3 regions of the Paenibacillus salivarius genome follow, and region 2 is predicted to be linked to each of the others. Evidence: riboswitches for the same ligand, from Rfam matches in the RefSeq annotation. Region 2 holds a riboswitch; each other region holds the start of a gene.

Region 1 (10,234 bases), 1.2 Mb from region 2:
CGGACGTGATCGCGCGGCTGCACCGCAGCGGCATTGCCCACACCGTCATGCTGACGGGGGATCATGCCGAGGCCGCCCGGTCGATCGCCGGCAAGACCGGCGTCACGGACTGGTACGCCGGCCTGCTCCCGGAGCAGAAGGCCGGGCGCATCCGCGAGCTGTCCCGCCGCTGGAAGGTGGCGATGGTCGGCGACGGCATCAACGACGCGCCGGCTCTCGCGGCGTCCAGGCTCGGCATCGCCATGGGCAAAGGCACGGACACCGCGGTGGAAACCGCCGATATCGTCCTCATGCAGGATCACCTCGGCAAGCTGCCCGGCGCCATTCGCGTGGCCCGGCAGGCCAGCCGGATTATCCGCTGGAATATCGGCATCTCCCTGGCGCTCAAGCTGATCGCCCTGCTGCTGACGATCCCAGGCTGGCTTACGCTGTGGATCGCCGTCATGTCCGACATGGGCGCCACGATCGTCGTCACGTTGCTGGGGCTGACCGTGCTGCTGGGCAAGGACGGGGAGCGGAACGCGGGAGCCTGATTTTCCCCGGCGCAACTTTCATGGAACTCGGAGCGTTCATACATTTGGAAAAGGAGGATATCAAATGATGAACGTTCCGAAAAACACCATCAAGTCCGCAGTCATTGGCCTTACGGTCGCATTGACGGCAGGAACCGCCGGAATGCTGATTCCTGCCCCGCAGCCGACAGCCGCGGCGGCAGCCGTGAACCAAAAGGTAACTTCCTATCTCGAACATCCGGCATTTAAGCAGGCGGGTCAGCTCTATGTTCCTTTAAGGGAAGCAGCCTCATTGTTCGATCTTCATCTCGTCTATCACGATTCCTCGAAAATCCTCGAGCTCACCGGCGTCACCCAAACGGCCAAATTGAAGGCCGGCAGTTCAACTGCCACCGGATCGAACGGCGCCTCCGTTTCCCTTGGGGCTCCGGTCCAGCTCAAGCAGGGAGTAACGTATGTCCCCGCTTCGCTGTTCGGCAAATTGTTCGGCATTCCGATTTCCTTAACGAGCAAGCACGAAATCAGTTATGTGTACTCCTCCAAGTATGCCTTGGCCCAGACGGAAGGGATGCTGTTCTGGCTAAACCGCAGCCAAGGAGTCCTTTATATGGGCCCTAGCGGCCGGCTTCCTTCCAAAACCGGTACCGTGGAAATCAAATATCCCGATCTGCTCGGTATGACCGCTTCAAAAATCGACGACTCCTCTTATGTAGCCGACATTAGCAACGTTTACGGCGAGCCGCATATTTTTAACGGACGATACCGGGCCCTTGTGCATGGCGGAGCCGTCGTTCGTCAATCCGGCATGTCCTTTGGCGGACCCTCCAGCGTCACGCTCGAAAGAGACGTCCTCCAGTTTGACGGCAGCATCGTCTTGAACAACGGCGCAACCGCGGAACTTGTAAAACCGGACGGAACCGTCGTTGAAACGCTGGATCTTGAAAAGTACGGCGGCCCGGACGATGTATACAGCCTGGAGGCGCTGGATTCCGATTTCCTGCTCATTCGTTCCTATGCGGCCGGCACCCTGCTGCTGGTTAACCGCGGCTCGGGTAAAACGACCCCGCTCTATCTCAGCTTGTTGGATCAGGCCGGTATCGACCGGATCGAGAACGATGAACTCGGAATTAATGACGGGTTGAAATATGCCGGCCGTTCGGGGAACCAATTGAAGTTTACCTGGCAGTTGGCCGGTTCCGGCGCAAAGCCGGTAACGAAAACGTACGATCTAACCAAATGATTGTCGATGAGTCGAACAATCCTGTTATTTTATACAACATTTAGCCTCCGAAAAATGGTATAACGTGCTCAAAGCTGCACAATTTACAGCATTTTGGACAGAACGAGGTAAGTTGGGGGACCATGCCGAAAAATTGTTGCAGAATGTACAGCATTTTCACACTCACCCTTACCTTCCACGCCCAATTGTTGTAAAAAGTGCATCATTAACCTGCTGCAATCAGCAGACAGGTCATCTTGCACGGCCGGGCAGGTCCCGAGCCATTAAAAAAAACGGTACATTCGCTTACGCGACTGTACCGTTTTCGCTTTGTGCCACATTAAGATTTAAGATTCAAGCGCCGCCTTCAATTCATCCGAAGAACGGTCCCACCATTCCTGATTCGTGTCGATGAGCAGCTTTTTCAGCGCATTCTTTTGTTCCGCCGACAGGCCCTCCAAAATGATCCGCCGCTTCAATGCGTAGTCCATTTTGTTGACGTGGTCGGCAAGAATTTTCCATCCCCGCCGTGCTTCGGTATCGATCCACATTTCGCATGCGGTCATTCCGCCGTAAAATTGCCCCTCCGGAGAGCGGTCCACCGCCACCCAAACGATCCATACCTGGCGTCCGTTAGGGACGTCTTCCCGGTTCACGGAAAATTTGATGCCCTTCTCTACCTTGCTTTTTGCATGCATGGCGCCGATATCGATATAAGCTTCATCTCCGTCGATAATGACCGGTGACATGCTGTTCAGGTCGATCGAACCGGCCCCGAAGCCTTTGTGCTTGCTCTTGTCGTCGTTGCTGATAATATTGAGGGCAAAAATCTTTTTACCCGTGGCTTGTGAATTGGACTGATTATTGTTGTTCTCCATGGTTCCCTCCCGCCGGAAGTTTCTTTATTCAATTTTAGCTAATAATCTCCCAAAAGCAAACATATACATGCTGTAGATGCTTGTCAACGGGAGGTATCCATTGTATGACCCGACGTATTTACTTTTTCGGCATTGCCCTTCTTGCCCTGTGCCTCATCGCCGGCACCGTATTTTACACCCTGAGCACGAATCCTTCAAGCCAGGCCTCCTTTGCTCCGAATAAGGTCAAGCCCAAGGAAGTCGCCCTGAACGAACCGGCTCTTCCCCAGGCCGAAAGCATCCAGCAGCCGACAGCGGAAATTCTCAGCAACCGGGTCAGCGAGTATCACATCCAGGTCAAGTTAAATGAGAACGAGGGGACGCTGACCGCCACGGAAACCCTGACCTGGACTCATCCCGGAAAAAAGGCCGTCAATGAGTTATATCTGCATCTATACCCCAACGCCTTCGCTTCGGCGAACACGACGTTCATGAAAGAATCCGGCGGCAAGCTTAGAAACGACGCGATGCCAAAGGACGGATGGGGGTCCATGGAATTGACGGAGATCCGGACAACGGACGGTATATCCTTGCTTCACCGCCTGCAGTACGTCCAACCGGATGACGGGAACTCCCATGACCGGACTTTGGCCAAGGTCCGCTTGCCGGTCACCGTCGGCGGCGGAGAAAGCGTCACGCTGAAGATCAAGTTTACGGTAAAACTGCCGAAAATATTCGCCCGCATGGGTACTGCCGGAGACTTTGTGATGGCCGGACAATGGTTCCCGAAAGTGAGCGTATATGAACCCGTCGGGACGCGGGGCCGGAAAACGGAAGGCTGGAACTTGCACCAATATCACGGGAACTCCGAATTTTATTCCGATTTCGGCATTTATAGCGTCAATATCGATGTTCCCGAATCCTATACCGTTGCCGCTACCGGATTCCAGACGAAACCGGCGGCCCGCAAAGACGGGCGGAAAACGGTCCAGTTCTATGCCGACGACGTTCATGACTTTGCATGGTCGGCCTCGCCCGATTTCATTTATGCGGAGGAGCCCTTCTCCTCGACCGAAGTGCCGGGCGTCCGAATCAAGCTTTATCTGGACCCTGCCCATAAAGATTTGAAAGAGCGTTATTTTTATGCCGCCAAGGTGGCCCTTGCCAATTTCAGCAAATGGTACGGCAAATATCCATACTCGACGCTTTCCGTCGTCGTCCCGCCGGGAAACGGGAACGGCGCCGGAGGCATGGAATATCCAACCCTGGTCACATCGTTCGGGGCCACCAGCGAAGCCCCGGGATACGACGAGCTGGAACGGACGGTTATACATGAGATCGGGCATCAGTTCTTTTACGGAATGATCGCCAGCAATGAATTCGAAGAAGCCTGGCTGGATGAAGCCTTTACGTCCTATGCCGAAGACAAGTTAATGGAACAGGAATTCGGCATCGCCTCGAATCTTCCCGTTCAGGCCGCGCTCATCTCTTCGCCGGCTTCCTTGACCCAACCGGCCTGGAAATACGGCTCCGGCGACACGTATGCGAAAAACGCCTATTATCGCGGCAAGCTTGTCCTGATGGATATCGAACGCCAGGTCGGCTCCAAGACCATGAAACGAATTCTATATACCTATAGCCAAAAATACCGCTTCAGGCATCCGACTACTGCCGATTTCCAGCGGGTCGTGGAGCAGGTGTCGGGCCGAAGCTGGAAGTCTTACTTCAATCAGTACGTATATGGCGGCAAAATGACCGATTACTCGGTAGACCGAGTCAGCGTTGCTCAGATAGAAAGCAAAAACGGTGCCGATCCCCTCTATGAATCCACCGTTCAGCTAAGCCGCCAAGGCGGAACGGCAGCGAAAGTGCCGATCCTGTTCCATTTCAAGGATGGGAATACGATTCAAAAAAACTGGAACGGAAACGGGGAGCGGATCCAGATGACCCTGCAGTACAAGGAACCGCTTGACTGGGTTCAGATCGATCCCGATTATACGCTGGTCTTGGAAAACAAGCATATCAACAACTATATCAAGGCCGAAATTGACGAAACGACCGGTACCCGCACGACGCTGGGCGTCGTCAAACTCCTGGAGGCGCTGCTGGGGACCTTGATTTGGTAGATGTCACGAAAAATCATGCTCATAACATTTCTAGGAGGGAAAAGTATGACCTATGTACGGAATGGATGGGGGCTTGTCAGGAGCCAATTTCCCTCTATCATCATCCTGTTTCTTTATCAGCTGCTCTGGGGGCTGTTTCTGTACCGGCTGATTCACTCGGCAGTGATTGCCGTTCTGTCCAGGTACCCGGACCCGCCCCCCACGGAAATGAGCCGGCTGCTTTATCTGATCGAAGGCCAATTCGAATTATCTCATAATCCGGCGGTCCATCGATATGCCTGGCTGTTGCTGGGGATGGTCGTCCTTCGCTTGCTGTTGACGCCCTTGCTCGAGGCCGGAATCCTGTATGGATTCACTCCTCCGGACGCCCGGGGAACCGGGTTGACCTTATTCCGGGGGATGAAGGAATTTTGGAAGCCCGTCTCGCTCTTTTTTCTGCTGGAGCTTGCTCTTCTGGCTCTGCCGGCGGTTTGGATCGTTCCCGAGCTTGTTGCCCTGCTTCCGCGCCTGATCCCCTCCGGCGACAGGCTCGCACCCATGCTGACGCTGATGGGTTACGTTCTCGCTTGGGCGGCCTATGGTTGGATCGTCCGTCAGGTCTTGTTGTTCGCCAAATTCGGATACCTGTTCAAGACCGGCATATGGGCTTCCCTGATTTTATGTATGAGGCATTTGCTGCCCGGTATCGCCATTGCCTTTATTCTCGGCGCTTCCGGGGCCATCTTGTTCCTTTTGTTCGGCACCGTCTCTTGGATTTGGACCGGGTTGATCGCACTTTTGTTACAACAATCCTATCCTTTTATTCGGAGCCTTTTGCAAGTTTGGAATTTATCCTCTCAATACCAGCTTTGGCATACCAAAACGCAAAAAAGTTAAATTTTCTTCACTTTTTCCGATCCCTTGCGCAGCAAGGCCTCCGGGTGTTTTTCGGGGGCCTTTTTGCTCGTTTTTCCTCTTAAACTTGCTAATTAACCATTGCCAAAATATACTTACCTTTGTTACAATAACAACAGCACAATTTAAGTAACAGTTTTGTAATTATTTTTGTTACCATTTACAGACTCAAACTACTAGCCGAATCCCTTTTGGGGAACGGGGGAACCACTTTGGGTGAATTGATCTCGCAACAGAGGGGTCATAGGGGACCTTCAACCGAATCCTTAAGCTAACCTCGTAGGCATTGGAAGGAGCTTTTTCTTGAAGAAACAACTAGCCGTAACAGCTGTAAGTGTTGCATTACTATTTAGCCTCGGAGCTGGCAGCGCTTTCGCGGATTCCAAACTGGATTCCGTCGTGGACAATGCTCTGGGAACGGAATATGTCTCTGGCGGAACGACAACGTCCGGCTTTGACTGCTCCGGCTTCACGATGTACGTGTTCGGAAAGCTCGGCATTAAATTGCCGCACCAATCCGCCGCCCAATACAAAATGGGCACGAAAGTATCCCAGGATGAATTGATTGCCGGAGACCTGGTGTTCTACAACACTTCAGGAAAAGGCGTTTCTCACGTCGGCGTTTACGTCGGTAACGGAAAATTTGCTCATGCTTCTTCCTCTAAAGGCGTCGTCATTAGCAAAATGAGTGAAAAATATTACGTCGAGCGTTACGTTGGCGCTAAACGCATTATGAGTTCCGATAAGTACGAGGAAGTTACGAGCGACATCCAGGATCACGATGCAGTAGAATAATTGTTCCGTCTGGCCCGCAGAGATTCTAGGATGAATCCTGCGGGTCTTTTCATCAACTTGCCATTTGAGGCGAGTTTTGCTAAAATAGTCTGCGTAAATGGTAACAATTTTGTAATTTGTATTGTAATGATCGTCGTCGTTGTTTTGGATGCACACAACTAAGAACAGCCGAATTCCCTGCATCCGGGAAACGGGGGAACCATTTTGGGGTGAATTGATCCGAAAGTCGACTTTTTAAACTTCCTCTTTTAAGGATCATAGGGAACCTTCAACCGAATCCGCAAGCTAACCTCGCAGGCCTTGGAAGGAGTATGACATCTTGAGAAAGACTATCGCCGCAGCAGCTACGAGTTTAGCCATCCTGTTCACCATGGGGACGGGAAACGTACATGCAGAGTCCACTTTGAACAACGTCGTCAAATCCGTATACGGTACCCCTTATAAATACGGCGGGACCACAATCAACGGTTTTGATTGCTCGGGCTTTACAAGATACGTATACAAAAAATTAGGCGTTACTTTGCCTCGCGTATCCTCCGATCAATACAAGAAAGGAATTTCCGTGGCCAAAAGCCAATTAAAGGCCGGAGACCTGGTCTTCTTCAATACCTTGGGTAACGGGAAAGTATCCCACGTCGGTATTTACCTTGGTGACGGAACGTTTGCCCATGCCTCGTCGTCAAAAGGCATTCGGACAGACAAGTTAAGCAACAGTTACTATAAAACCCGGTACGTCGGCGCAAAGCGCATTCTCAGCACAACCTGATTTTCCAAATATGCTTCCGAAATATAAATGCATTGCGTAACCGCGAGCGATTCTTGCCGGAATCGTCCGCGGTCTTTTTCTTGGTTGCTACTCATATAACGAAGGACCAGAGTAAAAGGTTTCTTCTTTAAAGCCTGTCAGGCAATTTTTTTTGTTTCCGTTCCGTCCTCTTCACTCCCGTCTCCAATCCCCGTTATATCCAAGATTTACCCTTTTCGCGAAAGGCTAAACAGGAAAATTCAATCTTCCGCGCGAAAACCTTTACAACCCGAAAAAATCCCGTTAGAGTGAGTGTAAAAAGAACATGAACCCTGCAATCGCGATTGCATCCCTATCGTTGAAGGAGGCGCTAATAATGGAAAATTCGATTACACCATTCCGAATCGTACCTATGGAAGAAAGCCATGGCGCGGATATTTGCACGTGGCGTTACGATTCTCCCTACGATATTTACAGCTGGCTCCCTTGGGAACAAATGAAGGCGCTTGACGTGGAATTCGGCAACCCCGCCCTGAGAGCCCAGCAGTACGTCTCTTTACTCGATCAGCAAGGCGAGTTGGCCGGCTTCGCCCAGTACTTTCCGATGGAAGGCGTAACCCGTCTGGGGATCGGGATGAGGCCTGATTTATGCGGCCGGGGGCTGGGTAAAAGTTTTGTGCTTACCATTGTGGAGGAAGCGGCCAGACGCAAACCGCGCGACGTGATCGACCTGGAGGTATTGACCTGGAACACCCGGGCCATCCGGGCATATCAAAAATCGGGCTTTGTCATTACCGATCTTTACGAAAAAATGACGCCCGGCGGCATATCCAAACCTTATTACTGCATGGTGTTCAAAGGAGCTCCGACAGAGTAATAAAACACTTGTCTGTGATGTACAGCACATGAACTTTATGTTTTCTTCATATACTAACGGTAAATCGTTACTTTTTTTGACACAAAAGCTATGATCGTCAGGCATGTTCCGCTATAATGGAAGGGGTAGCTTACATAGGAGGGACGATGGAAATGCAGAAGTGGATCATGAGCGGACTTTTGGTCGTGGCGTGCGCCTTCGCAGCTGTGTTAATGTTTACATTGCCCGGCAGGGAGCAGGTGGCCCAGGAAGAGAAACCGCAAATGCCTGAAATCACATTAAATGCCGAACAGGCCGAGGCTACGGTCAAAGCAAATTGCATTACTTGTCACGGGGATCAATTGCAAGGCGGCGCCGGTCCGGCTCTGAATAAAGTCGGCTCCGAACTATCGGCGGATCAGTTGTACGGCATTATCACCAAAGGGAAAGGCGGCGGCATGATGCCTTCTTTCAAGGATAAATTGAAGGAAGACGAAATCGCCAACGTCGCCATGTGGCTTTCAGAAAAGAAATAAAAATTCAACACAAAACGCCCGCCTGGATGCATGTGCATCCTGGCGGGCGTTTTTCCGCAGACGTATGATTAGCCGGCAGAGCGCGCTTTTTCGAACGCTTCATTATACTGCTGGGCTTCCTTTATATCGACGGCCGTTATCCCGCCATCATCCCAAGATGTCAAGCGAAGCGTCACGGTTTTATGGTCAATGGTAATAAAAGGGTGATGGTTAAATGCCTCCGATATGGCAGCCACTTCATCGACAAAAGCAATCCCTTTCATAAAGTTGGAGAAGGTATATTTGCGGGTGATCCACCTGCCCTCCTCAAGTTCCCAACCCTCCAGCTTTTCCAAATGCGCCTCTACTTCTTGCGGTGTAAACGGCATCTTTCTTCCTCCCGTTCTTCAAAACTTCCAGGTCTCACGTATTACCTTCTAACCCCGCGTCCCTATATTGTATTCCTGTCGCGGACAATTATTCGGCTAGGGGGATACAAACTACAATATTCGGGTGAATCAATGCATTCTTATTCCAAAAATAAATTTTACCACGCTTTATCTTCAGAATCCAAATGACTAGACCAGTTTGACGCTCGTCAGTTCTTCTTCTCCAATCAATACGTTGATCCTGTGCGCTTCCCGGTCATAAACGACCACGGCGCTTCCCACCTCGATCACCGGTTCTGTGCCGAGGGCAAAGAACAAGTCCTCCGCCAGCGCTTCAAGCACCTCGCCCCGTTCTTCGGAAGAAAGATTCTCCCATTCGGAAGTTTCCATTTCAAAAAATATGTAGCTATCGGGAATACGGCCTACCGCCGCCGTTAAATCTGCCAAAATAAATTCATAATCCCTGCCGTGCTTTACTCCCACCTGAGAACAGCTCCCTTCATCATTGCCTTGACGGCATGTATTCTTATTATACCGGAAAAAACACCTTAAAAAAAAAGGGGATTCTGTCGATAAAAGAGATAAACCGTTTTTCGGGCAGATTCATTGTCCCAGCAAGGATGCGGGCGACAGAAAAATGGAATCAATTATCTCAAGGACGAGGTGTGCAATGGAAATTTCAACAATTATCGGTCTAATTCTCGGGTTTGTGGCACTTATTGTAGGGATGGTTCTGAAAGGGGCACCTATAGAAAGCCTGGTATCCAACCCCGCTGCCTTTGTTATTATTTTCGTGGGGACGGCGGCAACGCTCTTCGTAGGCTTTCCGCTTTCCGAAATTAAGAAGTTCCCTAAGCTGATCAAAATGACGGTAGTCAAGCCTAAAATGATTACTAAGGGCGAACTGATTTCCATGTTTATGGAATGGGCCACCATAACGCGCCGCGAAGGCTTGCTTGCCCTGGAGGCCAAAGTCGAAGAGATCGAGGACGACTTCCTGCGCGGCGGCATGCGGATGATTATCGACGGTAACGATCAAGAGTTTGTACAAGACGTACTGACCGAAGATATCGCCGCTACCGAAGAACGCCACAAGGCGGGCGCGCAAATTTTCTCCCAGGCGGGGATGTATGCTCCTACCCTCGGGGTACTCGGCGCCGTCGTCGGTTTGATTGCCGCACTGTCCGACATGAGTGATATCGAAAAATTGTCCCACGCTATTTCCGGCGCCTTCATCGCAACGGTGTTCGGTATTTTTACCGGTTATGTGATGTGGCACCCGATCGCAAATAAATTGAAGCGTCTTTCCAAGAAAGAGATGGAAAT
Region 2 (10,234 bases):
TGAAAATGGCCGAACGCATGAAAGCGAGCAAGAAAAAAGGGTAAGGTGAGAACGCATGGAATCCCTTGGGGAATTGCTGTCACAAATGAAAAGTCCTCAGCTGCGGCGTCGTTCGGAAGAACTGAATGCCAGATTAATGAACGAACCGCTGGTTCGCGATTTGTGCATCCGCCACCCGGAACTGGGCGAGGAGCAGCTGAGCAGGGGCATGGCCAAGCTGTATCAATATGTGAATGACAACCGCCACTGTGCGAATTGTCCCGGATTAAGCAGCTGTCCCAACGATTTTCCCGGGCACTTCACCAAGCTGACCGTGGAAACGAACAGCGCCGGCCCCCAGTTGGTGGATCGCCAGGTTCCTTGTCCGAAGCAGCTTCGCCATGAACACGAGCTGTCGGTCAAGAAGCGGATTCGCAGCTTTTACGTCGATGAAACGGCGCTTCAGCAGGGATACGACGAAGTGGAGATATTATCGAAGGACGGCGCGCGCGTAGCTGCCGTCAGCCAGGTATTCCGGTACATCAATGAAACAAAGGATACGGGGTTGAAACCTAAGGGCTTGTATCTTGAAGGGCATTTCGGAACGGGTAAAACGTTCCTGATGTGCTATTTGCTCCATGAGTTGGCCAAGGAAGGTCATTCCGGCGTGATTGTCTATATGCCGGATTTCGTGGAGGATCTGAAGTCCATGATGCAGGACGGGCAAAAGCTGAAGGAAACGACGGAGATCATGAAAGAGGCCGACCTGCTGATCTTCGACGATATTGGAGCGGAGAATTTGAATCCTTGGGTAAGGGATCATGTTTTGGGTTCGATTTTGAATTACCGCATGAATCGGAAGCCGACTTTCTATACGTCGAATTATTCATTAAAAGCGCTGGAAAAGCATCTTAGCTTTACGAGCAAAGACGGCGAAGAACGGCATAAAGGCGAGCGGCTCATGAACCGGATCGCTCCCTTTGTGGACGTGGTTTTTGTGGACGGCGTCAATAAACGCGGATCGTTTTGATCCATTTTTTCAGTAATGCGAAAAAGAGCACTGCCGAGGAATAGCGGTAGTGCTCTTTGTCTTTACAAATGCAAGAGGGCTGTCCTTCGGTCATTCAAGATGACTTCGGGACAGCCCCTTTGCGTCGCCGCTCTTAACCGGCAATAAATTTAACGATAACCATTCCGAAGAAAATAACTGCCATAAACGTGAGCATGCCGAAGAATCCGTTCATCAGGTCGAACAAATCGTTGCGCGGTTCTTCGTTAATATGCTCCCGGGGGTCGGTCACATGTGTGTTGGCATCCATGACGACAGGGCCTCCTCGCATAATTAAAACGTTGTCAATAATAAACATCATAGACAGTTCGTTTTTGGGTTATTATTAGTATAACCAATCGTCCTGAAATTTGTAAAGAAGACGTGTTCATTACGATTTTTCTTTTACTAAAAAAATGTGGTATAATTGACAACACGCCTGTTAATTAGGAGGAGAGTAAAATGGCAATTGTAAATGTATCCGATCAAACTTTCAATAATGAAGTCGAAGGCCAAGGTTTGGTTCTCGTTGATTTTTGGGCTCCATGGTGCGGTCCTTGCAAAATGATCGCTCCGATCTTGGAGGATTTGTCTCAAGATGTTGGCGATGCCGTTAAAATTGCGAAAGTGAACGTGGACGAAAATCCGGAGTCCGCTTCCCGTTTCGGCGTGATGAGCATCCCGACCCTGATTTTCTTCAAGGACGGCCAGCCTGTCGATAAGCTCGTAGGGTTGAACTCCAAAGAAAACCTGAAAAACCTGATTGCCAAACATCAATAAGGTCCGGGTATTAAGTAAAGTTTGCCTGCGCCTCCGGTATGACCGGGGGCGTTTTCTGCGTATATCGAGATGCTTATTCCAGGCGGGGGAGGAGGCGTTTTAGCCATGGAATCAAGTTCAAATGAGCTCCGGGAACAGGAAAAGGCGATGGAGACGATCCGGCACAAGCTGGCGCTCTTGCCCGATTTGCCCGGCTGTTATCTGATGAAGAACAAGGACGGGGCGATCATTTACGTCGGCAAGGCCAAAATTCTGAAAAACCGGGTCCGGTCTTATTTTACGGGAAGCCATAACGGCAAAACCCAAATGCTCGTTTCCGAGATCCGGGATTTTGAATATATCGTCACCGGCAGCAACATGGAGGCGCTCATTTTGGAGTGCAACCTGATCAAACAGCATTATCCGAGGTATAACGTTCTTTTGAAGGACGACAAAACCTTTCCATATATAAAAATTACGAACGAGCCGCATCCGCGTTTGGAAGTGACGCGTCGTCTGCTGAAGGACAAGGCGAAATATTTCGGCCCTTATCCGAACGCCTATGCGGCCCAACAGACCAAGAAGCTCCTTGACCGGATGTATCCGCTGCGCAAATGCAATGTCATGCCGAAGGAGGTTTGCCTTTATTACCATATCGGCCAGTGCCTTGCGCCGTGCGAGAAAGAGGTCGAACAGTCCGAATACGACCGGATTACCCAGGAAATATCCTCGTTTCTGAACGGGGGGCATGAAGAAATCAAAAAAGAGCTGCAGCGCAAAATGGAGGAAGCCGCCGAGGAGCTTTATTTTGAGCGGGCCAAGGAACTTCGGGATCAGATCATCAATATCGATGCGATTATGGAGAAGCAGAAGATTACGATCTCGGACGCCAAGGACCGCGACGTCTTCGGTTTCGCCGTGGACAAGGGCTGGATGTGCGTTCAAATTCTGTACATGCGGCAAGGGAAAATGATCGAGCGGCATGCATCGGTGTTTCCGTTTTACGGCGATGCCTACAGCGATTTCTTGTCTTATGTGACCCAGTATTACAGCGATAACCCTGCGCTCCCGAAAGAGATTTTGCTTCCCGAAAAGGACGGGGCACAAACTGAGCCGGCGGAGACCGATCAAAGATCCGACGCTCATTTGGAATCCGAAGCCGGCGAAAAAAGCGAAACGCTGGACCCGGCAAGCGGAGCGGCCGCGCTGAGCGAATGGCTCGGCGTGAAAACGCTCGTGCCGCAACGCGGGTTGAAGAAACAGATGATCAAAATGGCGGAAGACAATGCAAAGGTCGCTTTGGAAGAGAAGTTCCGCCTTATCGAGCGGGATGAGGAGCGGACGCGCGGGGCCGCCGAAAATTTGGGGCGGGCGATCGGGCTTCCGGCCGTTTCGCGGATCGAAGCGTTCGATAACTCCAACATTCAGGGTGCGAATCCCGTGTCCGCGATGGTCGTGTTTATCGACGGGAAACCGGCCAAGAAGGAGTACCGGAAATACAAAGTCCGGACCGTCGAGGGTCCGGACGATTACGAAACGATGCGGGAAGTCATCCGCCGCAGATACGAACGCGTGCTGAAGGAGGACCTTCCGAAGCCGGACCTGATTATCGTCGACGGCGGCAAGGGCCAAATTTCCGCGGCGATCGACGTGCTTGAAAACGAGCTCGGCCTCTATATTCCGGTCGGCGGGCTCGTCAAGGACGCCAAGCACCGCACGGCGCAGCTGATGGTGGGCGATCCGCCGGAACCGGTGCGCCTGGCGCGGGACAGCCAAGAGTTCTACCTGCTTCAGCGCATCCAGGACGAGGTGCACCGGTTTGCGATTTCGTTCCACCGGGAACAGCGGGGCAAATCGATGGTGGCTTCGCGTCTGGACGCGATCCCGGGCATCGGCGAGAAACGCCGCAAGGCGCTGCTCAAGCATTTCGGATCGCTGAAAAAAATAAAAGAGGCCTCCGTCGAAGACTTCCGGCCTCTTTCCATCGGCGATAAGCTCGCCAAACAAATTATAGATGCCCTTCAGGATGAGGAGTCGTGAACAACGGCTCCTCTTTTTGCGTTCTTTGCAGCGGCGGCCGTTCCTTGCCCGGAGGATTAAACAGGTAAATGACATAGGCAACGATGGCAGGCAGCACGATATAGAACACCCCTGCGGCAATATTCACCGTTCCGCCCATAAACATCAAGCTTAGCGACATCAGAATGCTGTCAAAGATGACGTGGGAGAACATCGCGGCCATAAAGCCGTATCTTAGGAAAATGTAGCTGAACAATAGGCCGATGAACAATAGTTCGACCGGACGGGTGTAAAACGGATAGATCGGGTACAGCGTATGTCCGAGCGCCCAGATCAACGTCGTGATAACGCAGGCTACGAACGTACTCCGGAACATTTTTTTCAGCATCGGAATGCCGAACAGCCGGTATACGGCTTCTTCCCCGATCCCGGCCATCCAAGCCGCTAACGGGAATAACAGCGGATAAAGCATATTATACGGCGATTGGGAAGCATCCGTGGTCGACCAGCTCTGAATGGTGTTATCAAGCACGAGGTAAATGACCGACTGCACGCCCAACAGGATGAGCGCCCAAGCGTATCCGTCCGCCATCGAAGCCAGAACATGGCGTCCGTAGCCCGGCTCTTTGGCGCGTGCCCATAATGCGATCCCCTGCTTGCGCCACAGTCCGTCTCCGCCGACCAGAGAGAAATAGACCGATGCGGCCATAATTAATGTAATAATGCCTTGGACGATGAACGTGAAAATCAGCACGGGAAGGTCGATTCCTTCTTTTTCAAAGTAAGGCAGCATATTAAAGGCGAAGAACATCGAAATGACGAAATAGACGGAAGCAAGAAAGATCCCGCGTTTGAACGACGTGTGAACCTTTGTCAATGCACTGTAGACGATGGCAAGAATGCCGAGCACGAAGGTCAGCAACCCGTAGCCCAGATAAGTGAGCCAGCTGGCGATGGTCGTCTGTTTGTCTACATAGTCGGTATATTCTTGCGGAACCGTAAATGTGCTCTCGATCCCGGAAACCCGATCGCCGTAAAAGCTGACCAGAACCTCCGCCTGAGATTTTCCGATTTCATAATCGGTAATCGTCAGGTAAATCCCCTCCGGCGATTCGTCGACCATAAATTGAACATCGTCTTGAAAACCGAGTGCCTTTAAGTACGGTTGCGCCGCATCCATCTTTTCCTCCCAGCTCATCATGCTTTCCGCGGGCTCCAAGGCGCCGGTACCGTTTTTCGTATCTTCCAGAAGGTCGATAAGGCTGTTTCCGGTTGTCTGTTTTTCCTCGAAGCCGACGACGGCCCCGGATTTCATATGTACATCGACCGTCAGCGCCCCCAGCCCGTTCCCCGGCTGATCAAAACGGACTTGGAACACATCCGTAGGAAATTGTTTATCGAATTTTTTTAAATAATCCCCCATCAGATCCTCGCGGGTCAAATAACCGTAAAGATCGGACCGGGACTCGTAAGTGATCAACGGATCTTCAAGAGCGCCTGAAAATCCCAGCGTATTTTTGGCAAATTGACGGGCGTGCTCGGCGGCTTGATCGGTAGTTATCACCTGGGTCGATTGCTCAAGCTGCTGAGATTCCGAGTCGGAATTAGGGACGATCTGACAAAGGATAAATACCACTACGCTGATGGCGGCAAGTACCCATAATGTTCCGGTTTTCATCCTCCATGCTTGCGGTTTTGGTTCGGATTGCATGCAAAAACTCCTTTATTTGTTTTTTTGAATCAGTATGATTTCTGGACGCTTTTGTCAAAGTAAAGATAACACAGGGCGGGATACTTCGCTAGGGAACAGAGGTTTTCCGTGAAAAGTCGAAATAACTACGGCAAAAACAAGCATGGCTCTGATAACGGAATACCTTGCGGCAGGATTCAGCGCATTTAAGTTATTATGGGGTTTTTTCAACCTAATAAACCTTTGTGGCGGAGCGGAATAAAGCTTATAATCCATTTGACGAAAATGAAATGAAAACAATTGAAACTAAATAGGATGGCCGAATTTCCAAAGAAAACGGGGGAACCGATTTTTAGGGGTGAATTTCGTTTGTTTCACGGGTCAGGTGCCTGGTGAACAAACGAATAGGGCAGGCCGCGCAAGCCCGAATCCGTCAGCTAACCTCGTAGGCCTTTGCAGCAGGGACCAATCAAAAGCATTGGATTTCCAGTGCTTTTTTTCTTTGTTCTTTTTTGGCCCATTTTAGTGTGAGGTGAAACGTATTGTTATCGAAATGGCTCAAATTTTCGCCGCCACAAATCCTCGTACTGGGCTTTGCGGCAATCATTCTGGTGGGGTCGCTACTCCTGATGCTGCCGATTTCAAGCACGACCGGCGAGACGCTTCCGTTTATCGACGCCTTTTTTACGGCGACGTCGGCGACATGCGTTACGGGACTCGTTGTGGTCGATACGGGAACCTATTTTTCCGTCTTCGGCCAGATCGTCATCATGCTGCTTATCCAGGTTGGCGGTCTCGGCTTCATGACGATGGCCACCCTGTTCGCGCTTGTGTTCAAACGCAAAATTTCGCTGAAGGACCGGCTGATCCTGCAGGAGGCGATGAACCAGAGCTCGATGGAAGGGATCGTTCGGCTGATCAAAAAGGTGCTGATCTATTCCTTGGTGATCGAAAGCTGCGCCGCTTTGCTGTTCGCCATCCGCTGGGCGTTTGACATGCCGTTGGGGCGCGCCGTGTATTTCGGGATTTTTCACGGGGTCTCGATGTTCAATAATGCCGGCTTCGACTTGTTTGGCGAGTATCGCAGCCTCACCGGCTATGTCGATGATCCGATCGTAAACTTCGTGGCGATGTTCCTGATCGTATCGGGGGGGATCGGCTTTATCGTTCTGTCCGATTTGATCGAGTTCCGCAAACGCCGCAAGCTGTCGCTGCATTCCAAAGTGGTGCTTTCGATGACGTCGGCTTTGATTTTGATCGGCGCGGTCGTGGTTTTTGTATTTGAGTTTACGAATCCGAAATCCTTGGAGCCGCTGAATTGGAGCGGTAAAATATGGAGCTCGTTCTTTCAGTCGGTCACGCCGCGGACGGCAGGGGCCAACACGCTGGATATCGGCACTCTCCGACAAGCGACCCAGTTCTTCATGATCATCCTGATGTTTATCGGGGCATCGCCGAGCTCCACCGGGGGCGGGATCAAGACGACGACCTTTACGATTCTGATCGGGGCGGTAATCTCCATGATTCGGGGGCGGTCGGATCTCGTGCTTTTCCGGTACCGGCTCGTGCAGGAACGGATCTTCAAGGCGGTAACGATTACGATGCTTGCCTTGTTTCTCGTCATTGCGGTGGCAATGATATTGTCCACCACGGAGGATGCAAATTTCCTGAGCATATTATTTGAAACGACCTCCGCTTTCGGTACCGTGGGACTCACGATGGGTTTGACCGGAAAGCTGACGGTTATAGGCAAAATCATTATCAGCTTCACCATGTTTGCCGGACGGCTTGGCCCTCTGACGCTGGCCTATGCGCTTGGGCCGAAGAAGGGTAAAGAATTATATAAACATCCCGAAGGCAAAATGATTATAGGATAAGGGGAAAATGAGATGAAAACACAGCAGTTTGTAGTGATCGGGCTTGGGCGCTTCGGTTCCAGTCTGGCGCTTGAGCTGATGGACCTCGGATACGAGGTTCTGGGAATTGACCGCGACGAGGAAGTGGTCGATGAATGGGAAGACCGGCTGACGCATGCCGTCGTGGCCGATGCGACCGATGAAGAGGTTTTGAAATCGCTGGGCGTGCGAAATTTTGACTGCGGGATCGTCGCGATCGGGGACGATATCCAGATGAGCATCCTTAGCGCCATCCTGCTTAAGGATCTAGGCATCAAGACGGTCGTGGCCAAGGCGATCTCGGTCCTGCACGGGCGGGCCTTGGAGAAGCTTGGCGTTGACCGGGTGATTTTCCCGGAAAGGGATATGGGAATCCGCGTGGCCCATCAGCTCGTAACACCGAATCTGCTGGATTACATCGAACTTTCCAAGGAATACAGCATCGTGGAAATGAACGTGCCGGCTTGCCTGAACGGAAAAAATGTGGGCGAACTCAATCCCCGTACGCGTTTCGGCTGCAGCATCGTGGCGATTCACCGGGAGAACGGCGTCATTATTGCGCCAACGGCGATGGATCATTTGGAGCTTGGCGATATCATGGTCATTATCGGCGCCAAGAAAAATATCGAGGAATTCGAAGCTATCGTTAATGAGTAGTTCAGGCTATTATTATTTTTTTGAATATTGATCTATTGGGCAGTGCGATCCCGCAGTGGAGTGTGACGGACATGGAATCGGCCGCAACGGAAGCGATTCGGCATTTTCTTATTCTCGTTTTATTTGTGATCAGTATAGGTATGGTCTCGGGGAAGTTGGCCTCCTGGCTGAAGCTGCCTGACGTCGCCGTGTTTATCGCGGTGGGGATGCTGCTCGGCCCGGGGCTGAAGCTGATTCATGAATCGAGCGGGTCTTTGATCAATCAGCTTATTTTGACTGTGGGATCCGCATTGATCTTGTTTGACGGCGGGAGAAATTTGAAGCTCGGCGGACTGAAAAAAGTATGGATCACGCTCTCCCTGCTCAGCGTTCCCGGCGTCATCATATCGGTGCTGGCGGTTGGCATCGGCGTTCACTATCTGTTCGGCGTCGACTGGGTGTTTGCATTCCTGGCGGCAGCAGTCATTGCCTCGACCGACCCGGCGTCGATCATACCGGTGTTCAAGCAGGTAAAAATCAAGGAACGCGTCCGGGAAACGGTCGAAAGCGAATCGGCGTTCAACGATGCGACGGGCTCTATTCTTACCTTTGCTTTGTTGGCGGCGGTTGCCGGCGGCGGGGAGCTGAATTTCGCCGTCATGACCTGGGATTTCCTGAAAACCGCGGTCGGCGGGATTTTGATCGGCCTGCTCATCTCGGGCGTTCTCACCTATTTGGCAGGGCATGCGCGGCACGGCATTTTCCGGGAGTATACTACGATCGTTATGCTCGTCTGCGCATTGTCCAGCTATTTGATCGCCGATCTGGCGCATGTCAGCGGATTTATGGCGACTTTTGTGGCCGGGGTGATCTGGGGCAATGCGGAAGCGTTCAACCTTTCTATGGAAGAAAAGCAACTCGAAGTCGGATCGTTTGCGGAAAATACGACGGTCATCATGCGGATGCTGATCTTCGTCCTGCTGGGCAGCCAGGTGAATTTCGGCACGCTCGGGCACTACCTCTGGCAAAGTTTGGGCGCCGTACTCCTGCTGATGTTCGTCGCGCGTCCGCTGACCGTGCTGTTATGCGCTTTGCCGGACCGCAAAGTCAAGTGGAGCTGGCGCGAGCTGCTTTTTATGTGCTGGGTCCGCGAAACCGGCGTCATTCCGGCCGCGCTATCCGGCATGATCGTCGGGATGGGCATCGCCCATGCGGAGATCATCTCCGCGATCACGTTTATGGCGATCGTGCTGACGATCGTCATCCAGGCGAGCACCACCGCATGGGTGGCGCGGAAGCTCGGCCTGGAAGTGGAGAGCGTGGAGGGCGGTTGAGGATTGGAGGCGGGGATGGCTTTTCCGCGGAGTGTGGCAGGTGCCATGGTCCGCTTCTATGCCCGCTTCAGTGGTGTTGAGAGATGTGCCATGGCCCGCTCCCGCGGTGTTGAGAGATGTGCCATGGCCCGCTCCCGCGGTGTTGAGAGATGTGCCATGGCCCGCTCCCGCGGTGTTGCGAGATGTGCCGTGGTCCGCTCCCGAGGTGTTGAGAGATGTGCCATGGCCCGCTCCTGCAGTATTGAGATATATACCGCCGCTTACGGAACTGTGAGACCTTATTCGCCGAAAAAAGGGCGTTTTTGAATGCTAACGGAACTCAGCGACGCTATTGACTATGAATAGCGGAAAATTGACGTCTGTATAGGCGAATAGAGGCAGTGAGTTCCGTTAGGATGCGTATATTGCCCCTTTTTTTCAAAATAAGGTCTCTCAGTTCCGTTATATTCAAAATCGGGATCAGGGGACCGGACGATATTCCGGCTAAACTCCGAATTCTCGCTTGATCCGGGGCAAATCACAATGCTATACTCAAGCAAACGGTCATGAAGCACATGCCGCTTTGATACTTAAATGTATCGAAGCGGCTTTTTTATTTTTAGAGAAGGAGTGGGTTTCATGTTTAATAAAGAATATGAGATGTGGATCCAAAAGCAAATTGAACAGGAAAAAAACCATCGAAGAAGGGAACTGTTACAAAAGGGACTCAGCCATGGAACTGTGGAGTTTTTGCGTTCGATCTGGTATCCCGTTGTTCGTAACTTCGATCATTTGTATCCGGAATGGGAGGTGCGCGATTTCAATAACGGATTCCGCTATCTCGATCTGGCCTTTTTGCCGGGGGATGCCAGGGGAGATATCGAAATTCAGGATT
Region 3 (10,234 bases), 1.2 Mb from region 2:
TTCAACGGATTCGGTGAGAATATCGGCATAACTGTAAGACACACGTTTGAAAGTTTGCTGATCTTCATCCAGCTTCACGATAAAGACCGAAGGATAGGTCTCCTCCAATACACCGGTGCGTTCGACGGTCTTACGTCGACCTCCATTAGCTCGCAGTGTAATCTTTTGTCCAACGTGAGCCTCGAGACTGTGTTTTATTTCATTCAGCGCATTTTTAGCCATTGCCTGTGACCACCTTCCTTCTTTGTCCATTATAACAAGAAAGGGAGTCGCTTGTCAAGTTGAAATAAATAATTATATCAGCATGAAAAAAAGGTTGTCAACGATTTTTTTTCGACACTTTCGGCAAACGGCCTTTTTCTGAAATTACATGGAAGGGACAACCTTCAAGGCGGACAGATCTACAAGCTTCGGCAGTCCAATCCGGTAACTTCCCCGCGTCTCGATTCCACCCACGCCCTGCGTTCCGCTGATGGTATGGCTCAGTATGTCGGTAATATGGATCGTTTCGCGAATGGGCGTCAGAGCGGCCTTGGCGGCGATATATACCGGATCCAACGCATGGATGAGTACACGTGCCGGCGAGCTTGCAAAGTTGGCCCCCGCCTGGAGCAGCGCCTCAAAATGCGACTGGCATGCCCCGGCCACGATGGTCAAAGCGTCAAAATTGCGTTCATACCTGCGTGCGGCCTGAATCGCCTCGACAAAGTGCTTGGAGTTTTTATAGCTCGATAAATTATAAAGATCCGCCGTCGGCCGATTTTTCAGAACTCCATCATGGCCGGTTATCACGACCACATCGGGCTGAATACTCGGCAGCAAGCGGTATAGCGCGCCGGCCATCTGCGACTCGGTGACGTAATATCCCTGTGCCGGGACGCGCAGTTTTTCGTACAGGCTAAGGCTCTTTTTCAAATACCGCTCGTCTCCGTCCAAATGGAGCACCTTTCCCGGTACCTCGAAAAACGAAGGCTCTCCGGCGGTATACCACTCCCGTCCCAAAACGGAATGGCTTCGCTCCGTCAGCTCTTGCCGGTCCTTATGCAGCCGTTCCAGCGATTCGGTAGCCTTGATCCGCGCCCGCTGCGTTTTTTCGCCCGTAGCGCTCGGACTTACCTTCATCAGGTCGGTCAAAGGAGCGTCCGCCAGCAAACGAAATTCCGTTCCTTTTATGATGGCCTGCTCCCGTACGATGTTCTCGACCCGAAAAGTCACATCCCCACCGTACGATTTGCGGACGACCAAGTCACCCAAATTCGTCAAATCAATCACCTCAACCCATCCTATGGGCGAACCCAGGGATTGGTTCCGAGAGGTAATTCAAAAAGTCATCTTTTGATCACGAGGCAAATCAAAAAGCTTATATCTTTTTTAAACCGGCTTTAAAAAACGTATTGCTAAGGCCCGCGAATTCCTGCAGGCTCAGCGTCTCCGCGCGCCGCGACGGAGCTATGCCCGCTTCGGCAAGCAACGATTCCAGCCGTTCCCGGCCCTCTCCCGGGAAGAAACGGGTTTTGAGGTTGTTGGCAATCGTTTTTCGCCGTTGGGCAAAGGAGGCTTGGACCACTTCGAAGAAAAAGGATTCATCCTCGACGTCCACCGGAGGCGTCTTACGTACCTTCAGGCGAATAACCGCGGACTCCACGTTCGGTTGCGGAATAAAGACACTGTGGGGTACAGTGCAAACAAGCTCCGGTTCACTATAGTACTGAACCGCGATACTCAAGCTTCCATAGTCTTTCCCGCCGGGGGCCGCGGCCATCCGTTCGGCGACCTCTTTTTGAATCATCACGACGATATTTTCCAGAGGTAACCCGGCCTCCAGCAGATTCATCAGAATCGGGGTCGTCACATAGTATGGCAGATTGGCCACGACGCTGACCGAGCTGCATTCCGCGAATTCGGACGCAAACAAAGCATGAAGATCAAGCTTCAGGACATCGCCATGAATGACTTTTACATGCGGATGGGGAGCCAACACTTCCTCCAGGATCGGCAGCAGTCGCTGGTCGATTTCGACGGCGGCTACGCGCCCCGCTTCCCGGGCCAGTTTCTCCGTCAATGCGCCGATCCCCGGACCGATCTCCAGCGCCCCCTTGGACTTGTCCAACCCGGCCGCTCCGACGATCTTGGCCAGAATGTTCTGGTCGATCAGAAAGTTTTGGCCAAGGCTCTTTTTAAACGAAAAACCGTGCCTCTCGATAATTTCCTTCGTCCGGCGCGGCGTAGACACATCTTCTCTTACTTCCACAGTTATTCGCCCCTTTCATTCTTGAGTTGGGCCAGTGCGTCGCAAAATTCCGCGCGGCTAATCCGGAAAATCCCAAGGCGCTTGTAAAACTGCTTGCCGTTGCAATATCCGATTCCGAGCCGTTCGCCCATAAAACGCCGGCGGGCTGCCGCATCCTCGTGCACGATCAGTCCGGCTTCCAGCAAGTCTTCCCACTCCACTTGCCTGAGGTCTTCTTCCGCTCCAGGGACGGCCTCGCTGCGGACGCGGGAAAGCGCCTCGCGAATCGCCTTTGGCGACGCATTCTCGACGCCGATATCGTCGCCCTTGGTGGCGTCGGCCTCACGCAGGAAAGCGTGCTTGCAGCCCGGCACGCGCTGGGCCACGATTTTACGGATCCGCTCCCCGGCATGATCGGGATCCGTGAAAATAATCACCCCGCGCCGCTCCATCGCCAGCTCAATTTTCCGCAGCGTCGTCTCGTTAATCGCCGAACCGCCGGTCTCAATGGTGTCGGCTTCCACCGCCCGCTTCACCGCGACGGTATCGTCCCGGCCTTCCACCACAATGACCTCTTTGATCATGCACTTCTCAACCTTCCCAACATTTATTAAAGTCATAATTACAATCATAACCACCCGTCCAACGGGTGGTTTGCTCTTGGGGTATAACCCCCTGTTGCCAAACTGCGCCTAAAGACGCTAGCCTGACAATAAAATTGTTCAGGCTCAGTGTTATTTGTCACTTTCACTTACCAGTTAAACTGGTTTACTTCTTCTTGCTGCTGTTCCTGCTGAAGGGATCTTCATACTCTTTCACGCTCAGTTTATCAATTGCTTGATCATGTGCTTCTTGCTCACGTATATATTTTGCGACGGTGGCCTCATTTAAGCCAACAGTACTGACGTAATATCCTTCCGCCCAAAATTTCCGATTCCCATACTTATACTTTAAGCTCGCGTGTTTCTCGAATATCATCAACGAGCTTTTTCCCTTCAGATATCCCATAAATGATGATACTGAGATTTTTGGGGGAATTGCTACTAACATATGTACATGATCCGGCATCATGTGGCCCTCTATTATCTCCACTCCCTTGTATTTACACAAACGCTTGAAAATCTCGATCAAGTCTTTTCTCACTTGATTATAAATTTCTTTCCGTCTATACTTCGGGGTGAACACAATGTGGTATTTGCACATCCACTTCGTGTGAGCTAGACTATAGCTCTTGTTTGCCATCTAAGACCATTCCTTTCATTATTGAGCCTGAACATCTCAATTTTATTGGAATGGTCTTGTTGGTCAAACCCTTGATCCCTCCACCCGCATAGCGGGTGGTTTTTTGTTTCGCACGCTTCGCGAGCTCAACTGGCTAAAGCCGCAACAAAAAGAAGAGGAATTCTCCTCTTCTTATCCGTGTCTTATTCATCATCCTAATATTATATCATTCCCTGCCCAAAGTAAACGCGGCGGTTAGTTGAGCTCCGGTTTGGTCGGTCCGATGACATATACGGTCCGCCCTTTCTTACGGCCGAAGTTCTCCGCCGATTTCAGGGAATCGTAATAAACGTCTATTTTATTGCCTTTGATGGCACCGCCGGTGTCCTCCGCTTTACGGAAGCCGATGCCCTCAATATAGACCCACCATCCCAAAGGAACGACGCTTTTGTCGACAGCGATCGTCCGGCCTTCCGTCACGCGGGTGCCGGAGGCGGTACGCGTGCCGATTCCGTCTTCCTCCGAGGAGTATGCGGTTAAGGTCACGTTTTTAAGTACTTTTTTATATTTAAACGAGACGCCGCCTTTCGTCGTCAGTCCGCTGATATTCACCGAATCTCCAGTACGGGAAATGCTTGCGGCTGCAACGGCTGTCGGTTTCTTCGTGCCTACGGCGACCACTTTCGGCGAGGCCTCCTTCTCGACCTCTTTGCCAAGCCAACGCTTGGACACGAAGACTCCGTCTTCATAAACTTTTTCGATATTATGCACGACAACACCCTCGCTGCCTTCGGAAACCACTTTGGTTTTACCTTTTAGCAACGACTCGTCAGAAGTCTTTACCACGGAAAATGGCACATTTTCTTTGGACTGTACCGTTTGTTTGGTCACTCGTACGATCTTGATGTCCAGATTTTCACTCACTTTGCTGTCCAGCGCAGGAGTAACTTTGTCGTCCTGGTTCAACGTAATCCCGAGTTCCTCGATGGTCTTCCGAATGCTGTCTTCTGTCGTGTAATGGATGGTTGTCTTACCGTCTACGCTGACTTGAACCGGAACCGCACGCTCAATGACGATCCGGTCACCGTCTTCAAGATTACTGTCGAGCGGACGCGACACTTCGTCCCCCCGGTTCAGTACGATGGACTGTTCGTCCAATACTTCATTGACCAGCGATTGGCGGGTTTCGATCGTTTGGCTCTCCCCGTCGACCACCAGATGAACTTTCTTGCTGCTTTGCCCGTAAACCCAAATCAGGATGATGAGAACTACCGCGATGGCTAACAAGCCTACAACCGCTGCTTGACGTAAATGTTCTTGTTTCCACCGCATTGCGTAAGACATGCTGGATGAGCGTGATTCATGGGTCTCCAATTTGCGGAAAATGCCCATTTCTTCCGTCCTCCTTCATAGTCCCGCCGTCTAGAACGATTTAGCTTGAATTTGACGTGACTACATTTCATTTTTACGAAATACGTTCTTCGTGACCCGTACTTCGCATCCTGCCCCAGTCTTCTCGGCATTGTCACCTCCTGTATACAACAGTATGATGACCCTACTACGTTTATTCAAAACAAAAGAAGCCTAAAGAAAGAGTAAGAGGCTCTCTTTCGTGGCTTCCGGATCGTCCTGATGTAATAGGATGCACGAGTTTGCCCTCTCATTGTACGCTTACGAGGTTAGCTGTCGGGTTAGGACGCGAGAGACCCGCCCTTTCTCAGTTCATTCGCTCATGGCGCAATGACCTCGAATTCACCCCAATGACCCAAGAAGAAATCAACCACAAACCGATTGGCCATTATGCCTGCCGGCTGCATTTGGTTCCCCCGTTCTCCGTTTGCCGGAGATTCAGCGAGACTGGTTCATGGAACCATGTAATCCTCCAAAATGATTACTGAAAAGATTCTATCCTGTTTCGATGCAGGTTGTAAAGGATCAATCAAGAACGTTTATTTTAATAAATGGTTAAAAAAATGTAATAAACTCGGTTCAGTTGGTTAAAATGCATTAATCTTTCTCGTTTGCTCCTTTTTTCATCGGTTTTCCTCCCGATTTCACCGAATTCCAAATCGTTCCAGCGCATTCCTGGTTGTAATTTCTGCCAGTTCCTCCACGGAAATCCCTTTTAATTCAGCCGCGGCTTCGGCAACCAACCGGACATGTCCGGTCTCGTTTCTCTTTCCACGAAATGGATGAGGTGTTAAATATGGGGCGTCCGTTTCGATCAGCAAACGGTCAAGCGGAGTCTTCGCCAAGACCTCTTTCGGTTGTTTTGCATTTTTAAACGTAATCGGTCCGCCAAACGACAAATGAAATCCCAAATCCAGACACATTTTGGCAATTTCCCAACTCCCCGAGTAAGAGTGCATAACCCCGCCGATTTCATCGGCCTTCTCTTCACGGAGAATGCGTACTACGTCTTCATGCGCATCGCGGTTATGGATGCAAATCGGCATTTTGAGCTCCCGCGCCAGACGGATTTGTTTGCGGAACACTTCATGTTGCACGTCTTTCGGGGACGTATCCCAATAATAATCAAGTCCGATTTCGCCAATCGCGACAACTTTCTCATGCTTGGCAAGTTCGGCAATCCAGTCCAAATCCTCTTCTTTCATTGTAATGGCGTCCTGCGGATGCCAGCCGACAGCGGCATATATAAAATCATAAGATTCCGCGAGCTTCATCGTAGTCGGGATAGTCTCACGGTTAAAACCGATATTGATCATCCGCGTTACCCCTTGATCCAGCGCACGCTGAAGCGCTTCCTCCCGATCGCCGTCAAATTGCGCCGCATCCATATGCGTATGTGTATCGAATAACTCCATTATGCATCCTCCCTAGCTATGACAAATCGAATAGTTTAGCGATTTCCTTCGGTAAACGGTCTTTGAAAGCCGCCAATTTATTATCCGGAAAGTACAAATGAAATCTTCCCCGGTGCAGCCCGCTGATCGAGCGCACGATGTCGGAAACTTCGGAAATTTCCCGAAGCCGTTCCTGCCGGTCGAGCAGCAGAATCTGCTTGTCCCGGGATTCGCCGTCCGGACGAAACACATCATAAGGCAGATCGGTCGGAAAATCAATTTCCAGATCGTAATCCGGATGGAGCCCCGCCGCCTTAAAAGCATGGCGAATCTCGTCAATCGTTTCCAGGTCGATTGCATCCGTTTCTACATATTTATACAGTTTTCTGTCTAAAAACCGGCCGCACAGATCGCTCAGTAATTCATCCGGTTCTTTACGCCATTGCATAAATGCGGTCTGCACCAACGCCTCGTCGAGCAGCTGATAATCCCTGACCGTCAAGTTGCCCCGAAATAGGCCCGGTAGCGGGTCCGGCAGGAAGGCGAATGAATGGCCTTCGGCGTAAAGCTCCTTGGCCCGCCGGAAAATTTGCCGCAAAATAATTTCCGAGCTGCGGGTTACCGGGTGAAAATAGATCTGCCAGTACATCTGATACCTGGACATCAGGTAGTCTTCCACCGCATGCATGCCTGATTCCTTTACGACAATTCTTCCCTGGAACGGACGCAGCATTCTCAAAATTCGGTCCATGTCGATCGTCCCGTAATTGACCCCGGTGAAATAGGCGTCACGCAGCAAATAATCCATCCGATCGGCGTCGAGCGGACTGGAAACAAGGTTTACGACAATCGGGTGCTCGTAATCCTTGCGGATGACGGCGGCCACCTTTTCGGGAAAGTCGGGGCTTACCTGGCGAAGGACCGTACCGACCTCCGTGTCACCCAGCAATATTTTGCAGGTCCAGTCTTCATGATGCATTTGAAATGCCTGCTCGATCGAATGCGAAAACGGACCGTGCCCCAGATCGTGAAGCAAAGCCGCGCAAAGAGCGACCATTCTTTCTTCTTTTGGCCAATCGGGGTAATTTGCCCGTTCAAATTGCGAAATAATTCGCCGGGTAATCTCATAAACTCCCAGCGAGTGGGAAAATCGGCTGTGCTCCGCCCCGTGAAAAGTCAAATAAGAGGTTCCCAATTGGCGGATTCTCCGGAGACGCTGAAATTCCGGCGTATTAATGAGAGACCAAATCAGTTCGTCTTGAACATGAACGTAGTTATGCACCGGATCTTTGAATACTTTTTCTTCTGAAAGCGGCATTCTCATTTTTCAAAAGCTCCTTTCTTGTATATTTGTGACTGAACCGGTTGGTTTGTGTCGAATGGTGTCGAACATTGTAATATCATGGTTTTCCAATATGTCGAACGCTGAAAAAGAGGTGATTATAGCATCATTTGCCGTTATGGCAAGCCCTATCAATATTTAAAATTAGAAATTTAAAAGAACTCTACCATAAATAGGTTGACTGTTATGGCAATGGTTGGTATCATAATTATCATAAAAGATAGAAGTTTGTCGAATAATGACACTTTTAATTTATAGCGAGAGGAGCTATTATCAGTTATGATGAAATCAACAGGTATTGTAAGAAAGGTAGACGAATTGGGTCGGGTCGTCATTCCGATCGAATTGCGCCGTACGCTCGGTATTGGAGAAAAGGATGCCCTTGAAATCTATGTCGACGGTGAACGGATCATGCTGAAGAAATATGAGCCTGCTTGCATCTTCTGCGGCAACGCCGAGAATGTCACATACTTCAAAGGCAAAATTATTTGCCAGGAATGTCTCACTGAGCTTCCTACCCCTGTGACAAATTAAGATTTATAGTATATAATAGATTTATTGAAAACTGTTAATTCTAACCTTTTTCATATCTCCTTGGTGCCTTCCAGGCTTGAACCCGGCCTGTGAAGGCCCCTTTTTTTTACTCCTCTAGTAATTTCTTGTAAATATCCCTTTTGGATACCCCCCGGTCGGCGGCGGCTTTCTTCATAGCTTCCTTACGGGAAATCCCCTCTTGCTCCTCATAGTGACTCACATGATCTTCTATGGATAGCTGCTGCCACCAGGCATCCTTCTTTTCCTTCACCTCGTCCGGGTTAGCCCCGGAAACCACAATCACATACTCTCCGAGCGGCGGATGCTCCTCAAGCCATTGCAGGCACTCGCTTACTAAACCTCTCGCCATTTCCTCATAACGTTTAGTCAATTCGCGGGCCAATACGACGGAACGATCCCCAAGCGCACCGAGCAGCGCCTCCAAGGTTTTAACCAGCCTATGGGGAGATTCGTACAATAACAGGGTGTGTTCTTCGTCTTGCAGCGAATGGAGCAAGCTGTCCCGCTCCTTGTTGTCACGCGGTAAAAATCCGACGAATTGAAAACGCTCCGTAGGCAGTCCGGAGACAATGAGCGCGGACAAGGCCGCATTCGCGCCAGGGATTGGAATCACCGATATTCCCGCCTCGAGCGCCAGCTTCACCAGATCGCTCCCAGGATCGGAAATGGCCGGGAGACCGGCATCGCTAACCAAGGCCAAATTTTTTCCTTCTATTATAAGGCGAATTAATTCGGGGCCGCTTGCCGCCTTGTTATGTTCATGATAGCTGAGAAGTTTCCCTGGCGTTATTTCAAAATGGCTCAGCAATTTACGGGTTTGTCTCGTGTCCTCCGCCGCGATGATATCGGCTTCCCGCAGCGTTCTTATCGCCCGGTACGTCATATCCTCGAGGTTGCCGATAGGTGTTGCGACGAGATACAGTTTGCCGTGTGATCCTTCCTTGCGTTCTTCAAAGCTTTTTTGAATAATTAGGCTCATGATCTTACCTCATTCGGTCCGTAGTAGATATTCATGATTTCGGGGCAGTATTGTCCTTGCTCATCGTATACAATCAGCGGAGGCAGCACCCGTACATCCGGTTTGCCGTCACGAAGCGCTTCAACCAGTACCATATTCGCCTCGGCTCCCATACGGGGATGTACGAAGCGAATCGCCTTCGGTTCCAAACGATACGCTCGGAATACCGTCAGGATCTCCCCCAACCGCTGCGGTTTATGTACGAGAAACACCTTTCCGCCGGGACGAACCAGCCTCATGGAAGCCGCGGCCACATCCTCCAGGGTACAATGGATTTCATGACGGGCGATTGCCTGATGGGCATTGATTTTCAAGTCTCCTCCCGTCAGCGGCATATAGGGCGGATTCACCGTAATAGCATCGTAAGCGCCATGCCCCGTTTCTTTAACCAATTCGCGCAGATCGCCTTCCCGGATGGTGATCCTTTCCTGCAGACCGTTCATCTCCACACTTCTCCGGGCCATATCCGCCAAACGGGGTTGAATCTCTATGCCCTCGATCATACCCGACGTCCGTGTCGACAGTAGCAGCGGAATAACCCCATTTCCCGTACATAAATCAAGAATCTTACCATACTTGGGGACCTGGGCAAACCGGGCCAGCAGAACGGCATCCATCGAGAAGCTGAATACCTCGTCGCTCTGTATGATGCCGAGTTCATGCGTCAGCAAATCATCAATTCTTTCTTGCTCGTAAATCTCTACTTGATTTTTCACCATCATCTTCCAATCCTGATCATTTTAAAAAAAACCGTAGGCAAGTTCCCTACGGTAAAGGTTCGTTATTTATTCAAAAAAGACAAACAGAACAGACAGTCGCCCTCGGTCCGCAAATGCCCGTAATAGACATTGCAAATGTGGAAACCTTCATGATACAGGCGCGCCAGATTATCATACCCTTCCCCCACGAGATCCATGCTTTCTGGGTCCCCTTGAACGGGAGCAGGAAGAACCGGGGATTTCTGCGGCAAGTTGCCCTCTCCGTTCTCCCCCTTCAAAATTTTGCGCATTTTCTCGTTCTCCAGGCGAAGCTGCTGGTTTTCCTCAAGAAGCCGCTTCACCTCG

Evidence for each region. A riboswitch is a leader RNA that binds a small molecule or an ion and turns the genes downstream of it on or off. The one in region 2 is predicted to bind cyclic di-AMP.
Region 1: another riboswitch for cyclic di-AMP. It lies ahead of ACSFXJ_RS00525 (C40 family peptidase); the one in region 2 lies ahead of ACSFXJ_RS20890 (TrkH family potassium uptake protein).
Region 3: another riboswitch for cyclic di-AMP. It lies ahead of ACSFXJ_RS00140 (G5 domain-containing protein); the one in region 2 lies ahead of ACSFXJ_RS20890 (TrkH family potassium uptake protein).

The regions. Positions count from the first base shown of each region.
Region 1 covers NZ_CP195592.1:102,422-112,655, reverse strand. The annotation lists gene ACSFXJ_RS00550 (heavy metal translocating P-type ATPase) at 1-533, shown strand, start outside; gene ACSFXJ_RS00545 (copper amine oxidase N-terminal domain-containing protein) at 598-1,752, shown strand; gene ACSFXJ_RS00540 (YwhD family protein) at 2,079-2,609, opposite strand; gene ACSFXJ_RS00535 (M1 family metallopeptidase) at 2,714-4,714, shown strand; gene ACSFXJ_RS00530 (hypothetical protein) at 4,760-5,590, shown strand; cyclic di-AMP (ydaO/yuaA leader) riboswitch at 5,777-5,909, shown strand; gene ACSFXJ_RS00525 (C40 family peptidase) at 5,912-6,403, shown strand; cyclic di-AMP (ydaO/yuaA leader) riboswitch at 6,560-6,718, shown strand; gene ACSFXJ_RS00520 (C40 family peptidase) at 6,723-7,169, shown strand; gene ACSFXJ_RS00515 (GNAT family N-acetyltransferase) at 7,525-8,025, shown strand; gene ACSFXJ_RS00510 (c-type cytochrome) at 8,178-8,540, shown strand; gene ACSFXJ_RS00505 (4a-hydroxytetrahydrobiopterin dehydratase) at 8,609-8,908, opposite strand; gene ACSFXJ_RS00500 (hypothetical protein) at 9,098-9,391, opposite strand; gene motA (flagellar motor stator protein MotA) at 9,579-10,234, shown strand, end outside.
Region 2 covers NZ_CP195592.1:4,515,633-4,525,866, reverse strand. The annotation lists gene ACSFXJ_RS20920 (DnaD domain protein) at 1-44, shown strand, start outside; gene dnaI (primosomal protein DnaI) at 56-1,009, shown strand; gene ACSFXJ_RS20910 (YqzM family protein) at 1,143-1,298, opposite strand; gene trxA (thioredoxin) at 1,490-1,807, shown strand; gene uvrC (excinuclease ABC subunit UvrC) at 1,913-3,826, shown strand; gene ACSFXJ_RS20895 (CPBP family intramembrane glutamic endopeptidase) at 3,795-5,516, opposite strand; cyclic di-AMP (ydaO/yuaA leader) riboswitch at 5,803-5,963, shown strand; gene ACSFXJ_RS20890 (TrkH family potassium uptake protein) at 6,038-7,372, shown strand; gene ACSFXJ_RS20885 (potassium channel family protein) at 7,385-8,047, shown strand; gene ACSFXJ_RS20880 (cation:proton antiporter) at 8,119-9,360, shown strand; gene ACSFXJ_RS20875 (transcriptional regulator) at 9,979-10,234, shown strand, end outside.
Region 3 covers NZ_CP195592.1:23,933-34,166, reverse strand. The annotation lists gene veg (biofilm formation stimulator Veg) at 1-222, opposite strand, end outside; gene yabG (sporulation peptidase YabG) at 367-1,263, opposite strand; gene rsmA (16S rRNA (adenine(1518)-N(6)/adenine(1519)-N(6))-dimethyltransferase RsmA) at 1,361-2,251, opposite strand; gene rnmV (ribonuclease M5) at 2,254-2,814, opposite strand; gene tnpA (IS200/IS605 family transposase) at 2,999-3,472, opposite strand; gene ACSFXJ_RS00140 (G5 domain-containing protein) at 3,707-4,843, opposite strand; cyclic di-AMP (ydaO/yuaA leader) riboswitch at 5,104-5,315, opposite strand; gene ACSFXJ_RS00135 (TatD family hydrolase) at 5,506-6,276, opposite strand; gene ACSFXJ_RS00130 (HD domain-containing protein) at 6,293-7,579, opposite strand; gene ACSFXJ_RS00125 (AbrB/MazE/SpoVT family DNA-binding domain-containing protein) at 7,877-8,131, shown strand; gene rsmI (16S rRNA (cytidine(1402)-2'-O)-methyltransferase) at 8,238-9,131, opposite strand; gene ACSFXJ_RS00115 (tRNA1(Val) (adenine(37)-N6)-methyltransferase) at 9,128-9,889, opposite strand; gene ACSFXJ_RS00110 (initiation-control protein YabA) at 9,952-10,234, opposite strand, start outside.